2 regions of the Clostridium pacaense genome follow, and region 2 is predicted to be linked to the other one. Evidence: a T-box and tRNA genes for the amino acid it is inferred to sense, from the RefSeq annotation. Region 2 holds a T-box; the other holds one or more tRNA genes.
The links. The T-box of region 2 lies ahead of pheS (phenylalanine--tRNA ligase subunit alpha). A T-box ahead of a tRNA ligase gene usually reads a tRNA of that ligase, here a tRNA-Phe.

Region 1 (7,462 bases), on a different contig from region 2:
GTTAAATACCAGAAGCAGGATTAGGACGGCGGGACGGCACCCAAAGCCTTGAGACCGTGAATCCGCAGCCTTCCCCATGAGCCGCGCGCCACAGTAATTGACCAGAAGGGATAGCAGCAACACCCAGATGTACTCCTGTTCACCCCAGGCATAGAATATAAATCCGGCTGCAATCATGAACCAGTTTCCGGTCCTGGGGGGAAGTATTAAGTTGAGAATCAGGACACATGGCAGAAACAGCCATAAAAATATCATTGAACTGAACAGCATGGCGGGAGAATCCTCCTTTTTTTAGGCGTGCCCAGGCGGGAATGAATGTCCAAAACTGCCTGGGTATGCGTACATGGAATCCCCATCCAGAAGGGCGGGGCTGAATCCGTACTATTATCCTACCATATCATTCTGTTCCAATCAACGGATATCTAAAAACCATGGCAAGGCATGAACCTGGATAGCTGAAGCATCTCAAGTCTTTGATTGTGCTGGACAGGCTTCTGTGATATAATTGTATGGTCAAAAAAACATTGGACTTAAGATGAAAGAAGGAAGTGTTATGGATTTAAAACTGCAGGTTAAGCAGACACAGACCCTGTCCCAGCGGATGATACAGTCGGCTGAGATTCTGCAGATGACCTCTCAGGAGCTGAATACCTATATTAATGAATTGGCATTGGAAAATCCTGTGATTGATATCGTGGAGCCTCCTGCCGGGAATCAGCAGAAGGAATCGATTGAGGAACAGCAGTGGCTGAATTCCTTTAATGAAGAGAACTATTACCTCTATCAGAGACAGAATAATGACGATGATTATGATTTTAAGAACAGCTGGAACATCAACACGGACGACGGCGAGACCTTACAGGATTACCTGTGGTCCCAGCTGGTTACCGAGGAGTTTTCAAGCCTGGAAACCGACATGATTAAATTCATGCTGGAATCCCTGGACAACAAAGGCTACCTGGGGGAGGGCGTGGAGGATATCGCTTCTTACTTTCAGACCGACCTGTCTGTGGTGGAAAGACTTTTATATACCCTCCAGCAGCTGGACCCGGCAGGCGTCTGCGCCAGGAACCTGGAGGAATGCCTGTCGCTTCAGCTGGAACGGCGCCAGATGCTGACCCCTGTCCTCAGTTCCATCATTAATGGCTGCCTGGAAATGGTGGCCAGGAACCAGATTCCCGCCATTGCAAGGAAGCTGCACCTGTCCCAGGCCGAGGCCGCCGGATACTGCCAGATCATCAAGTCGCTGAACCCCAAACCCGGAGTCTCCTTCAGCAGCAGGGAAAAGCTCAGATACATCATACCGGACGTGACCATTGTTAAATTCAAGGAACATTTTGACATACTTCTCAATGAGTCCATGTACCCGAATATAGAGATTAACAGTTACTACAGCCAGATGAACCGCAACCCCGATTCTGCCGAACTGAAGGAATACCTGAGCAACAAGATCCGCCAGGCGGAATGGGTGAGGCAGTGCGTGACCCAGAGGGGAAAGACCCTGATGCAGGTTTCCAAATCCATCCTGGAACATCAGGAAGGCTTCTTTACCTACGGTCCCTCCCATCTGGCGCCCCTGAAGCTGGCTGACATTGCGCAGGAACTGGACATCCATGAGTCCACGGTCAGCAGGGCTGTAAGCAAGAAGTACCTCCAGTGTTCCTGGGGCGTATACCCTATGAACTTTTTCTTCTCCCGCAAAGTCTCTGTCCAGGAAAATACCGCTGACCCGGATAACGCCTCCGCCGTCACTGCCGCGGACATCAAACGGGCGCTACGGGAAATCATAGACGCCGAAGATAAGAAAAAGCCCTACAGCGACCGCCTGCTGGGCGAAAAGCTGGCTGAACGCGGTATCTCCATCTCCAGAAGGACGGTTGCCAAATACCGCGAAGAAGAAGGGATTGCAGATGCCAGCGGACGGAAGGAATATGTGTGACAGGCGTGCATGGCCGCGGGGAAAACCATTGCTTCCCCGCGGTTTTTAACTGTCTCCCGTCAAAGCGGATAGTCAGTGTTTCAATCCATCATCTGAAAAAGGTAAAAATAAAAAATAATTTTTTGTATTTTCACTTGACAATTGGGCAAAAACTGGGTAAAATATTAGCGTTGTCGGCATGATAAAGAAGAACAGGATTGTTCATCAGAATCTGCGGATAGATGCCCAGATAGCTCAGTTGGTAGAGCAGAGGACTGAAAATCCTCGTGTCGCTGGTTCGATTCCGGCTCTGGGCACTGCTGAGATCATATCAGCAGAATGCAGGTGTAGTTCAATGGTAGAACACTAGCCTTCCAAGCTAGATACGTGGGTTCGATTCCCATCACCTGCTTTTAACTGAATCAGTTATATATGCGCGAGTGGCTCAGTGGTGGAGTATCGCCTTGCCAAGGCGAGGGTCGCGGGTTCGAATCCCGTCTCGCGCTTTTTTTATTGGCTGGAATCCCTTGATTTACAAAGGATTCCAGCCTTTGCGTTCTCCAGAATGATGTAGACAGTTGTAGACACTTCCTATTCTGTCCAGATGGGAATCGGGCCATCTATCCTTTCCCCTCTATCTGTTTCCCACCTATCCTTTTCCCTCTATCCCTTCACCCGGCCGCAAAAGACCATCACCGTCCTTGGCGGAATCACAAATCCTGGCTCCACAGGCCCGGACTCCCTGACTTGTGCATCCCACGTATTGACCGCCCGGAACCATTCCATGCCATCCGGCAATTGAGGAAGCACTGCCTCCAGCTGTTCCCAGTACGCATTGCTGGCAATATAGACTGTCTCCGGCTGCTTCCCATCCTCCTGGCCTGCCATCATGACACCGATGTACCTGTCATAACCGGAAAATCCTTCAACCCATGGACTTGTGCCATGGAAGCTGATATCCGGAAGCCCTCCAAATCCGTCGCTTATATTAGAACGCAGCACCGGATGCTCCTTACGGAAATGTATCATGAACTTGAAGAACCGGAATATGTCCTGGTTCTTTTCCAGAAGGCCCCAATCCAGCCAGGACACCTCATCGTCATGGCAATAGGGGTTATTGTTTCCAAACTGCGTATTGCCAAACTCATCCCCTGCCAGGAACATGGGGATTCCCCTGCTGCACATTAGTACCGCACAGGCGTTGCGTATCATCCGCCTCCTCAGGGTATTGACCGCCTCGTCCCTTGTCTCCCCCTCCGCCCCGCAGTTCCAGCTGTGATTGTCATTGCTGCCATCGGTATTATCCCATCCATTGCTCTCATTGTGCTTTTCATTGTAAGAGTATAAATCATACAAGGTAAAACCGTCATGGCAGGTAATGAAGTTCACGGATGCATTCTCACGGACAGAGGGATCATATATGTCGCTGGAACCTGCAATACGCAGGGCCGCGGCGGCTGCCGCGCCTTCATCCCCTTTCAGGTACCTGCGGATATCATCCCGGTAACGGCCGTTCCACTCTGCCCAGCGGTTCCAGGAAGGAAACTTCCCCACCTGGTATAATCCCCCTGCATCCCATGCCTCTGCAATCAGCTTCACGTCCCCCAGGATGGGGTCAAATGCCAGCTGCTGCAGAAGCGGCGGCTTTTCCATGGGTGAGCCGTCCTCATTGCGCCCCAGGATGGAAGCCAGGTCAAACCGGAAGCCATCCACCCGGTAAGCCGTCACCCAGTAACGCAGGCAGCTTACTATCAGCTGCTGGACAATGGGGTGGTTACAGTTCAGCGTATTGCCGCAGCCGCTGAAGTTGTAGTAAAAACCTTCCGGGGTCAGCATGTAATAGATATTGTTGTCAAAACCCTTAAAGGAGAAAAATGGACCGTTTTCATTGCCCTCGGCCGTATGGTTGAACACCACGTCCAGATAGACCTCAATCCCATGGGCATTGAGCAAATGAATCAGACGCTTTAATTCATTCCCCTCCCGGTTGTACTCCTTGCTGGCCGTGTAGCTTGTATTGGGCGAGAAAAAGCTGACCGTGTTATAGCCCCAGTAATTATACAGCTTTTTCCCATCCACTTCCCGGTAATCCAGCATCTCGTCAAACTCGAATATGGGCATGAGTTCCACTGCATTGACTCCCAGCTCCACCAGATAAGGGATTTTCTCCTTTATCCCCTCAAATGTGCCCGGAAATTCCACCCCCGATGAACCATGCTTTGTATATCCCCTCACATGCATCTCATAGATAATCAGGTCCTCCATGGGAAGCAGGGGCTGCTGATTATCACCCCAGTCAAAATCATCCTTCACCACCCTGGCCTTATAGCGCTGCCCCAAAGTGGAAGGCTGTCCCCACAGGCTCTGTCCGGTCACGGCCTTGGCATAGGGATCCAGAAGGTATTTTTCCCTGTTGAAAATCAGGCCCTTTTCCGGCTCATAAGGTCCTTCCACCCGGTAAGCATATTCAAATTCCCCGATATCCAGCCTGAACACAATCATGGAATACACATTCCCAATCCGGTAATGGGCCGGAAACGGCAGGACTGCATAGGGCTTATCCTCGGTCCGCCTGAACAAAAGCAGTTCCACTCCCGTGGCATGGTGGGAATGGATGGTGAAATTCACGCCGCCCGGTATTGCCGTGGCCCCGTATATATCGTAAAACCCGGGACGCACGGCATATCCGCCTATGTGGTCCATGGCAACCAGATGGATGGCCCCTTCCGCCCCCACAAGGGTTTCCTTGACCTGGGGACATTTCCCCGTTTCCTGTGCCGAAGTAATCCTTCCTGTTTCCTGTGCCATATTTCCTCCGTTTCCGCACACTTACCATGATATCTGGCATTTCATGGTCCATCATCTGTCATGACATGCGCTGCCTCTGCTGAAAGATTCCTGTTTTTATTATATGTGGCAGACAGGACAATAGCAAGGAGGATACACCTTTATTTCCAAAAAGGGTATGGCACGACACCGCACCATACCCAGTCTATCCGCCTATTTCCCCTGCGCTTTCTGTCCTCCCACCGTATTCAGGTACTCCATGATACCCACATGGATGGTCCATGCCATCCGGTCCTGATAATCCTCCTGCTCCAGTTTAGCCGCCTCCTTTTTATTGCTCAGGAAGCCGCATTCCACTATGACAATGGGCTGTTTTACATGGAGAAGAAGGTAATAATTGTCATTGGCCTTGGCCATGCGCTTATTGGCATCCCCCAGCACATAATCAAACCGTTTCTGAAGGATTTCCGCCAGATATTTCCCCTTCTCTGAGGTTTTATAATAGAATACCTGCCCGCCGTTCACATACTCCTCATGGTAGCTGTTCTGGTGTATGCTTACAACCAGGTCAGGGACTGCCTCATTAATCACGTCGCAGCGTTTCCTCATATCCGCCATCTTCTTATGGCTGTCGCCGGAGGTGTAAAGGCCCTGATCTGAGTCCCTGGTCAGCACCACCTTCACATCGGATGCCTCCAGATAAGCTTTCAACCGCTCTACAATCTTTAGATTAATGTCTTTTTCCAACTGCCCGTCAATTCCCACCTTGCCGGGGTCGTTGCCGCCATGCCCCGCGTCTATCACCACCACGGGCCTTGCCTTGTCAGCGTCCGCCTTATCATTCTGGACAGCCACCAGTGTCCCGGCCTGCCACGATACAAGCGCCACGATTCCCAGCAGGAGAATCCCCATCACGGTCTGCCATGCTGATTGCTTCATCAATGGGTGCTCCTTCATAACCTTTAATCCAGTATATTCACCCATCTACCTGAAAAAGACCTGTTTTTACTCCACGCTCAGACTGTTATAGTCCTTAACCGCATCCTCCACTATATATTCCAGATATTCGTACAGGATGGCCGGATAACAATATTCCTGCCACATCCCATATCCCGGCTGCTTCACAGCCTCTTCCACCACCTCATAGGCCCTGCCCGCATAGCAGGCCGCATTGATATCCGCATATACCTTGGACATCTGCTGTTTCTGTGTCTCTGACAGCTTCACGAACAGGCTTCCCGTCTCCTCCTCAGCCGAATCCTTCATGGCGTCATATGCCTGATTGTAGAAAATCCGGTTCAGGGTAGGGGGACTGTATGTATTGAAATTCAACAGGTTCTCATCCGTACTCCTGTGCCTCCTGGCCCACTTTTCCATGTCAACCTGCCTGGTATGGTAGGAAAATGATTCATCCTCCATATATTCCAGGACGCCATACTGGCAGGGCGGCGTGCTCAGGGAACTGGTTACGATTTCATGGATTCCAAAGCTGTTGTTGCGCATGAAATGCTGCACATGAAGATGACCGCTGAGGAACAGCGGGATGTTCTCCCCTTCCAGCTTCTGTATCAGCTCCTCGCTGTGCTCAATGGTACAGTCATCCACATATACCTTGCTCTCCTCCAACAGGTTGTGGTGGGCCACGGGCAGAAGGATGACACCGTCCTCATTGGCAGTCTCCAGCTGTCTGTCAATCCATTCATATGTTTCGGTCTTAATCATGCCTCCCACACGGTTACGCGGCTCATACTGGCAGGTATCCAGCATCAAAAGCCTCATGGACGGACTCAGGTCATAGGTGTAACTCAGGGAACTGGTATCCCGGCTGTTGGCCTCAGAGTAACCGAATTCCTTATAAATCCTTACGAAGTCCGCTGGCGTGGTGGGTTCTGCCGGGTAACGGTCCGCACCTGAATACACGGCCGCGCTGGGGTTATTGATGTCGTGGTTGCCGGGAATCACCACAACGGTTATCCCTGCCCGCTCCAGCGAATCCAGCTTGCCGGCCAGTTCCTCATGGCTTTTCTTTTCGCCCTGAAGGCTCAGATCCCCGCTGATGATCAGCACATCCGGGTTCAGAAGCTGGATTTCCTCAAAGGCTGCATCCGTTATCTCCCACACATAGTTGGTCAGCTTACCGTCCCCATGCTCCACCATGGACTGGAACATGTCGCCTCCATCTGTAAGTGATTCAGCCAGATAATGGATATCCGTCATCACCACAATCCGTTTACCGCCTTTCAGCGGTTCGGCCTTTGTCTCCTTTTCCGCTCCTGGAAAAGGCTCTATCTCCGACGGGCTCGGCGCCGTGGGCTTCACAACCTCCGCCTCGGTGGAGGGCGCTTCTGTCCTGCCGGCAGATGTCTGTACGCTTTCCTCCACAGCGGTCTGGCTGCTGCACCCGGCCGCCATCACCATCAATGCTGCTGTCACAATCCCTGCAATCCACTTCCTGTTTCCCATATCCATCCCCCGGGTTCATATTATCTATTTCACCGTTGACACAATGTCCCATATGTCAGATGATTCAAATCCAAGCTTCCAGCACGCCACGCCTGCCAGGTCAAAATCCTTCACCAGACCAATCTTGAGGGCCATGGACTTCTCATCTTCCATCCATATATATTGCTCCCCATTGCCGTTAACCGTACTTCCGTAAGACAGTCCAAGCCCTTCATCCCAGGCCAGCTCCACATGATTATCCGCAACCCATTGCCTGGCGTCCACAATGCCGTAAGCCTTGGATGTGGTCTTTCC
Region 2 (7,462 bases):
GCAATCCACCCAGCAGGTGCTTTTATCCTTCCTGACAATACGGAATTCCGTCTTAAGGACCTCCCTGTGCTCCCTCAGCTGCTGTCTGCACTCTGAAAGCGCATGATGGTAGTCCTTCTCCAGGATCATCCCCTTAAGCGTACCTCCGGTCAGCACATTAAACTCATCCTCATCCCCGCATCTGAAAAGTTCCAGGATACCCTGGTTCACAAGGTCCACCCGTCTTTCCTTATCCGCTGTACAGCGGAAGAAACCGGCCGGCATGGAATCCATCAGAAAATGAGTCCCCCATTCAGCCCGTACCCCTTTTATCATTTGCCCATAATCACCCATATCAAGTGTGCCTCCGCATACGCCGACCTTGTGTCATGATTTGATTATACTGGAGATTCCAAACATTTACAAGTGTTAGAATTTAGGTTTTGGGAGGGCGGTAGGGGGAGGTGCATCCGTCCGTGAGGGGAATGGCAGCGGGGGAGATGGACGCGGCTTTGGGGCTAGTGCTTCTAATGCTCCGGGATCCGGCGCTGGACAAGAGGCTGGCTGCCAAACTCGCGCTTTGTCTTCTCCAACCATGACGATATCGGGCTCAGACAAAAGGCGCCAGCCTCTTAGCACCGGTTCCCGCAGCATAAGAATCACACGCCCCTGCAGAAGCATCCATCTCCCCCGCCGCCATTCCCCTCACCCACTACGTACCTCCTCTTACACATGACAAAATCTAAGTTCGGGAGGAAGATAAGCTTTCCGCTCCCTTTTCTGGCTATTCTTCCTCACCGCTTTTTCCCTTATTTCACATCTTTACCTCTTACTCCCCCGTTGTTTGATTGTTTGGACGCAGTAGCCGGATGGCACAGCAGCCTCTTCATAAACTTAGCTGGAGGCAGGGGCGGGAGGCGGGCGGGGGTGCGGGGCCTTGTGGAGGGGGTATGGTCTGCTTGCTCAAAAAGGCGGTAAAAACAGGGCCGAGTGAGGGCATCAAAGCCCGAACGCAGAGCGCCTACGGAAGAAAAATCATCAAGATTTCTTCTGTAGTTGGCGCGGTGCCCTGTTTTTACCGTCTTTTTGAGTTAGCAGACCATGCGCCCGGAACCAGGCCCCGCAGCCCCGCCCGCCTCCCGCCCCTGGCTCTGGAAACACCAAAAAGCAGAGGCTGCGTACCCCCGCAAACCTCTGCCTCCAAACCTCAAATCAACCTCTAAGTTCAATCCCAAGGCCACTGAGTCCATTCAATATCTTATTCATTACCGCACTGACTTCCTTGTCTTCCAGTGTATGGTCCTTTGCCCGGAAGGTGATGGAGTATGCCACGGATTTATGTCCTGCCAGGACCTGGGCTCCCTCGTAGATGTCGAAGAGCTTATAGCTTTCTAAGAACCTGCCGCCGCGCTGTTCGATGATGTCTTCAATCTGTCCCACCAGGATGTCCTTGGGCACAACCATGCTGATGTCACGGGTTACAGCAGGGAACTTGGCAATTCCGGTGTATTTCCTGTCAAATGTAGTGAAGTCCATGATGGAGGGCATGTCAATAACGGCAACATAAGCCCTGTCGCCAATTTTATAATTGTCTGCCACATCCGGGTGAACTTCGCCGAGGAAGCCTACAACAGTCCCGTCATAGACAATGTCTGCCTTTCTTCCGGGATGAAGATATGGATGCTCCCCATTGGGATTGTAGTGGGGCTTCTTGTGCATGCCGGCTTTATCAAAGAATTCCTCCACAACGCCCTTCATGGTGAAGAAATCCCCATCGCCGTACATACCCAGTGTGAACTGCATGCGCTCATCCGGAAGCTCTGTCAGCGGAAGGGCTATGGGACGGTATACGTTGGCCAGTTCATACAGGCGCACATCCTTGTTGCGTCGGTTGTAGTTGGTTGCAAGGGATGTGAGCATCCCGTTCAGGGAGGTGGTCCGCATCACGCTGAAGTCCTCGCCCAGGGGATTGGAAATGTTCACGGTCGCACGCAGGGGACTGTCTGCCGGAATCAGCATCTTATCAAATACCTTGGGGCTTTCAAAGGAATAGGTCATGCCCTGTGAGAAACCGCAGAATTCAGCAATCTCCCTTGCCAGTTCCTCAATGCGCAGCTTGTAAGACAGCTTTCCGGTGGTTGCCTCGCCGGATGGAAGGGTGGTTGGGATCTTGTCATATCCATAGAACCTTGCAACCTCCTCTGCCACGTCGGCCATTCGTTCCAGGTCCTGCCGCCAGGTAGGTGCAATAACCTCTTTTGTATCAGCGTCATAGCCCAGTTCTATCATCTTGAAGTATTCCAGCATGTCTGCTTCCGGGATATCCGTGCCAAGAAGCCTGTTAATCCTGGCTGAATCAAATGGTATCCTCTTCTCTTCCTTTTTCACGGGATAGATATCGATGATGCCTCCGATTACCTCGCCCGCCCCCAGTTCTTCAATCAGCTGGCATGCGCGGTTTACTGCTTCCTCTGCCGTGTTGGGGTCCAGGCCTTTTTCATACTTGCCTGAGGCATCAGTGCGCAGTCCCACCTTTTTGGCGGATAAACGGATGTTGGTTCCGTTGAAACATGCGGATTCGAATACCATGGTCGTTACGTCGTCTGTAATCTTGGAGTTCTCACCGCCCATGATTCCCGCGATGCCCACTTCCTTTTCCCCGTCATTAATCATGAGGATGGTGGAGTCCAGCTTCCGCTCCTGGCCGTCCAGGGTCTGGAACACATCCCCGTCCTTTGCACATTTTACAATGATTTCATGGCCGGCCAGCTGGTCATAGTTAAATGCATGCATGGGCTGTCCGTACTCTTCCATCACGTAGTTGGTTATGTCCACGATATTGTTGATGGGACGGATTCCGCTGGCAGCCAGACGGCGCTGCATCCACTGGGGGGATGGGGCAAGCTTGATGTTCTTGACCATCCTTGCGCAGTAACGGGGGCACAGCTGGCTGTTTTCAACGCGTACCTTCAGGTAATCATTAATATCCTCATCATTGCCGGTCTTTGCGACGGACGGCGCCGTGAAGGATTTTTTAAAGGTGGCTGCCGCTTCCCTGGCAATGCCGATTACACTGTAGCAGTCCACGCGGTTGGATGTGATTTCATATTCAAATACCACATCCCGCAGTCCCATGACAGCCACCGCGTCTTCTCCCGGTACACTGTCCTTTGGAAGGATGTAGATGCCGCTCTCCGGCGCGTCCGGATACATATCCCGGTCAGCTCCCAGTTCCTCGATGGAACACATCATGCCGCAGGACTCCACGCCCCTTAATTTGCCTTTCTTAATCTTAATGCCGTCCTCAGGAAGGGCGCCGCCGTCATGGCCTCCTGCCACGCGTCCGCCGTCCAGGACCACGGGAACCTTTTCGCCCACCGAAGCTTCCGTTATATTGGGCGCTCCTGTCACAATCTGGACAGGCGCGTCAGCCCCCACATTGACCTGGCACACCACCAGTTTGTCCGCATCCGGGTGGCGCTCAACAGAGAGCACCTCGCCCACTACGATATTTTCCAGGTTCTTATCCAGACAGGAATAGCCTTCCACCTTTGTACCTGTGAGTGTCATGGCATCCGTGTATTCCTGGGCAGTGACATCAAGGTCCGGCACATATGCTTTAATCCATGATAATGCTGTATTCATATTGGTTCTCCTTCTATATTCACTAATCAATCATGTATGCATCAGAACTGTTTCAGGAAACGGATATCGTTCTCATACAACAGGCGCATGTCATCAATCTCATACTTAAGCAGTGCAATACGCTCAAGGCCAACGCCAAACGCAAATCCGGAGTACTCATCCGGGTCAATGTTGCACATCTCCAGCACATGAGGATGGACCATGCCGCAGCCCAGGATTTCAATCCAGCCGGAGCCTTTGCAGAACCGGCAGCCCTTGCCGCCGCATTTGAAGCAGGTCACGTCCACCTCTGCGCTGGGTTCTGTGAATGGGAAATGATGGGGACGGAACTTAACCTTTGTCTCTGGTCCGAACAGTTCTTTTGCAAATTCTGCCAGTGTGCCCTTTAAGTCGGCAAATGTAATGTTCTTGTCAATTACAAGCCCCTCAATCTGATGGAAGGAAGGTGAATGGGTGGCATCTACCTCATCGGAACGGAATACACGTCCCGGTGCAATCATACGGATGGGAAGCTTTCCCTTTTCCATGGTACGCACCTGCACGGGGGATGTCTGGCTTCTTAAAAGGATGGTGTCGTTGATGTAGAAGGTATCCTGCTCATCCCTGGCCGGATGGCCCTTCGGGATATTCAGCTTCTCGAAGTTATAGCGGTCGTATTCCACCTCGGGTCCTTCCACCACCTCATAGCCCATGCCCACGAAGATGCGCTCCACCTCTTCCAGGGCGATTGTATTAGGGTGGCTGTGGCCCACATTATTCTTCCTGGCCGGAAGGGTGACATCAATCACTTCCTTCTTAAGCTGCTCTTCCCTGGCCTTTCTTGCCAGTACATTCTTTGTCTCCTCCAGCCTGGCTTCGATAATGGCCCTGGCGTCATTGACCATCTGCCCCACCTTGGGGCGCTCCTCAGGGGAAACATCCTTCATGCTCTTTAAAAGGCTTGTGAGTTCTCCTTTTTTGCCCAGATAGGACACACGGATATCATTCAGCTTTTCCAGCGCATCGGAAGCTTCGATTTTCTTTAAGGCTTCTTCTTTGATTTTCTCTAACTGCTCTTTCATGGCTTCTCCTTTTCTGATTCTTTGTCGGGCGGAACATGCCGGCTTTTTGCCGGTACATTATAAAAGTGTATACAATCGCCCGCATGCTGTACCGCATCTTATTGCAAACATCAAAAAAAGCCCCGCCCCTTCCATACGAAGGGACGAGACTCTAAAGCTCGCGGTACCACCCTGATTCCTGCAAAGGCCATAAGACCTGTCAATGCAGACACTCAATGCACGTAACGTGTGCTTAACGTCATGGACTACAGGAATTGTTACATCCTTTCATTCATGCAGCTCCGGTGGGAATTTCAACATGCCATCTGAACCTGGGCAGACTTTCAGCCGGTGGCCTCCCCTCTCTGATGGAAAATGACTGTCTACTGTACACTTTCAATGCTTTTAGCAGATTTTAATCTTAAGGTACATTCTAGCTGGATAATTTGAAAATGTCAAGAGGGATTCAAATTATTTGTGGAGTTCTCCCACGTTCTAATTCCAATATAACCTTTTTGTATTTTCATAAATATCTTTATATTTTTTAAACTGCTCTTCATAGACCCGGCGGTTTGAACTGTCAGGCCATATGATATTTCCCTGTCCTGATAAGACTCTTCCAAACTCTCTTGTGATTCCGTTTTCATGTATGCTCAGTCCGGCTATAATCATATCCCCCAATGTCTCCGTCTCATTATTCTTAAGCTGTATGATGGGATGTTGTAATACATCCGCTATTATCCGGCACCAGACTACACTGTTGGCAATTCCGCCACCCAGAGGAATAGGATTTTTAATACGTGAATCCACCCCCAAGGTTTCCATGCAGTCTTTTAGTGAAAATGCAACCCCCTCCATAACTGCCCGGACAAAACATCCGTAATCACTCTCAAGCCCAATGCCGAAAAACAGGCCGCGGGTCCGGGAATCCCATATGGGAGCCTTCTCTCCTGATAGATAGGGAAGATATATGATTCCTCCTGCTCCCGGCTTGGTATCCTCTGCCAGTTCATTGAAATAATCATAGATATTCTTTCCCTGTAACTTCGCCTTTTCCTCCACAACCCCGCCAAATACATCCCTGAACCATCTCAGAGAAATACCAGCATTATCCGTTGACAGAATAACCGTATATAGTCCATCAAACGGACTGGCACAGTTCAGCGCGCGTTTATCACGGATAGGCTTGTCGCTGATATAGCACAGTCTCCCGCAGCTCCCCAAAGTAATAGCCACATCCCCGGCGGTTATTGCTCCTGAACCAGTTGTGGCTACCACCGTATCAAGGCACCCCGCAGTTACAGGCGTCCCTTCCTTAAGCCCGGTAATGACCGCTGCTCCTTTTGTAATACACCCCACAATGTCTGTTGATGCGTAAATGTCAGGGAGAAGCCTTTCGGGTATCTGGGATTTTTTAACAATTACATCTGACCATTGTCCGGTATTTATGTCCGCAAGCAGAGTAAGGCTTGCTCTGGGACGGTTGATGGAAAATACACCCGTAAGTTTATGTATTATGTATCCACTGGGTACCAGGAACTTATGCGCTTTATGCATCAGTTCTGGATGATTGTCTATCATCCATCTGAGATTCGAAAGTGCAAATGTGCCCCCGGCAAGACGGTTGGCTGTTATGGAAAAAATCAATTCCTCCCCTACATTTTCTTTCAGCCACCCTACCTGTCTTTCAGCGCGTAAATCGTGATGTCCGATTGCATTATAAAGCGGTTCCCCTTCTTCATCCACTATCGTCACTGCGTTGGTACAGCTTACACTCACTGCTACAATCCGTCCTGCATCTATCTTCTGTTCATCGAAGCATTGCCTGAGATTTTTGATAACGGCATTCCACCAACACATGGGGTCCTGCTCTGTCCATCCTTCATGCGGATGTATCATGGGGTATTCCTGGTATGCATGTCCCACCATACATCCTCCTGTATCATATACAGTACATTTAGCCCCCGTAGTCCCTATGTCTATCCCCAATAAATATCTGTCATGATCTTCGTTCATTGGAAATCCATCCCCTTTATTTCTCTTCTTTGTCCCCTGCCATATCGGGATATCTGTTCATTAGTAAGAGCCTTGCCTCGATTTCCTAAAATAAAATTTATCTCAGCATTTTCTTCTATCTCCTCAACAATATTAAGGGCCTCTTCTAAGTCATTGCCCACACAGAGAACACCATGATTTTCCAGCAGAACAGAATTGCGCCAGGAGATAATCCTACTTACTGCCTCTGCCAATTCCGGCGTTCCTGACGGAATATAAGGGACAACAGGCAATTCTCCCACACGCGTGGCATAACCCGCCGTATAAACAGGCATCGCACACAGGAAATTCAATTCTTTAAGGCAGGAAAGAGCAACCGCATGGGGACTATGTACGTGAATCACAGCCCCCACTCCCTGATAGCGGTAGCATGCAAGATGCATCTGCCACTCTTTTGACGGCTTGGCATCAACACACGCCCGGTAACTCCCATCTTCCCTCATCCTCACAACATCTTTCGTAGCGACCATCTGAAGGCTCTTTCCTGAGGGCGTTATAAACACCTCATCCCCAATACGGATACTTACATTCCCTCCCGAACTACTGACCAGCCCCCTTTTATGGATTAAATGACAATATTCCACCATTTCAAAAACACATTTTTCCACATCCATTTATTTCCACCCTCCATAGCACAACAGACAGGGGAATACCTTGAATCTATTTCCCTGTCTGAAAGCTGTAACATACTTTTTCTCACAAAACCAATCGCGGAAGAAACAATACAAGGTCAGGTATGTAGG

Region 1: it has a tRNA-Phe gene. The T-box ahead of pheS (phenylalanine--tRNA ligase subunit alpha) is inferred to sense a tRNA for this amino acid. The anticodon was not compared.

What each region holds. Positions count from the first base shown of each region.
Region 1 covers NZ_JAJFEB020000010.1:50,179-57,640, forward strand. The annotation lists gene LK536_RS46405 (MBOAT family O-acyltransferase) at 1-270, opposite strand, end outside; gene rpoN (RNA polymerase factor sigma-54) at 554-1,939, shown strand; tRNA gene LK536_RS46415 (tRNA-Phe) at 2,163-2,235, shown strand; tRNA gene LK536_RS46420 (tRNA-Gly) at 2,260-2,330, shown strand; tRNA gene LK536_RS46425 (tRNA-Gly) at 2,353-2,424, shown strand; gene glgX (glycogen debranching protein GlgX) at 2,582-4,726, opposite strand; gene LK536_RS46435 (N-acetylmuramoyl-L-alanine amidase) at 4,919-5,644, opposite strand; gene LK536_RS46440 (metallophosphoesterase) at 5,711-7,168, opposite strand; gene LK536_RS46445 (glycosyl hydrolase family 18 protein) at 7,193-7,462, opposite strand, start outside.
Region 2 covers NZ_JAJFEB020000005.1:33,063-40,524, forward strand. The annotation lists gene LK536_RS40130 (diguanylate cyclase domain-containing protein) at 1-333, opposite strand, end outside; gene pheT (phenylalanine--tRNA ligase subunit beta) at 1,192-3,624, opposite strand; gene pheS (phenylalanine--tRNA ligase subunit alpha) at 3,666-4,685, opposite strand; T-box leader at 4,822-5,073, opposite strand; gene LK536_RS40145 (xylulokinase) at 5,160-6,680, opposite strand; gene LK536_RS40150 (class II aldolase/adducin family protein) at 6,677-7,333, opposite strand; gene LK536_RS40155 (TRAP transporter large permease) at 7,416-7,462, opposite strand, start outside.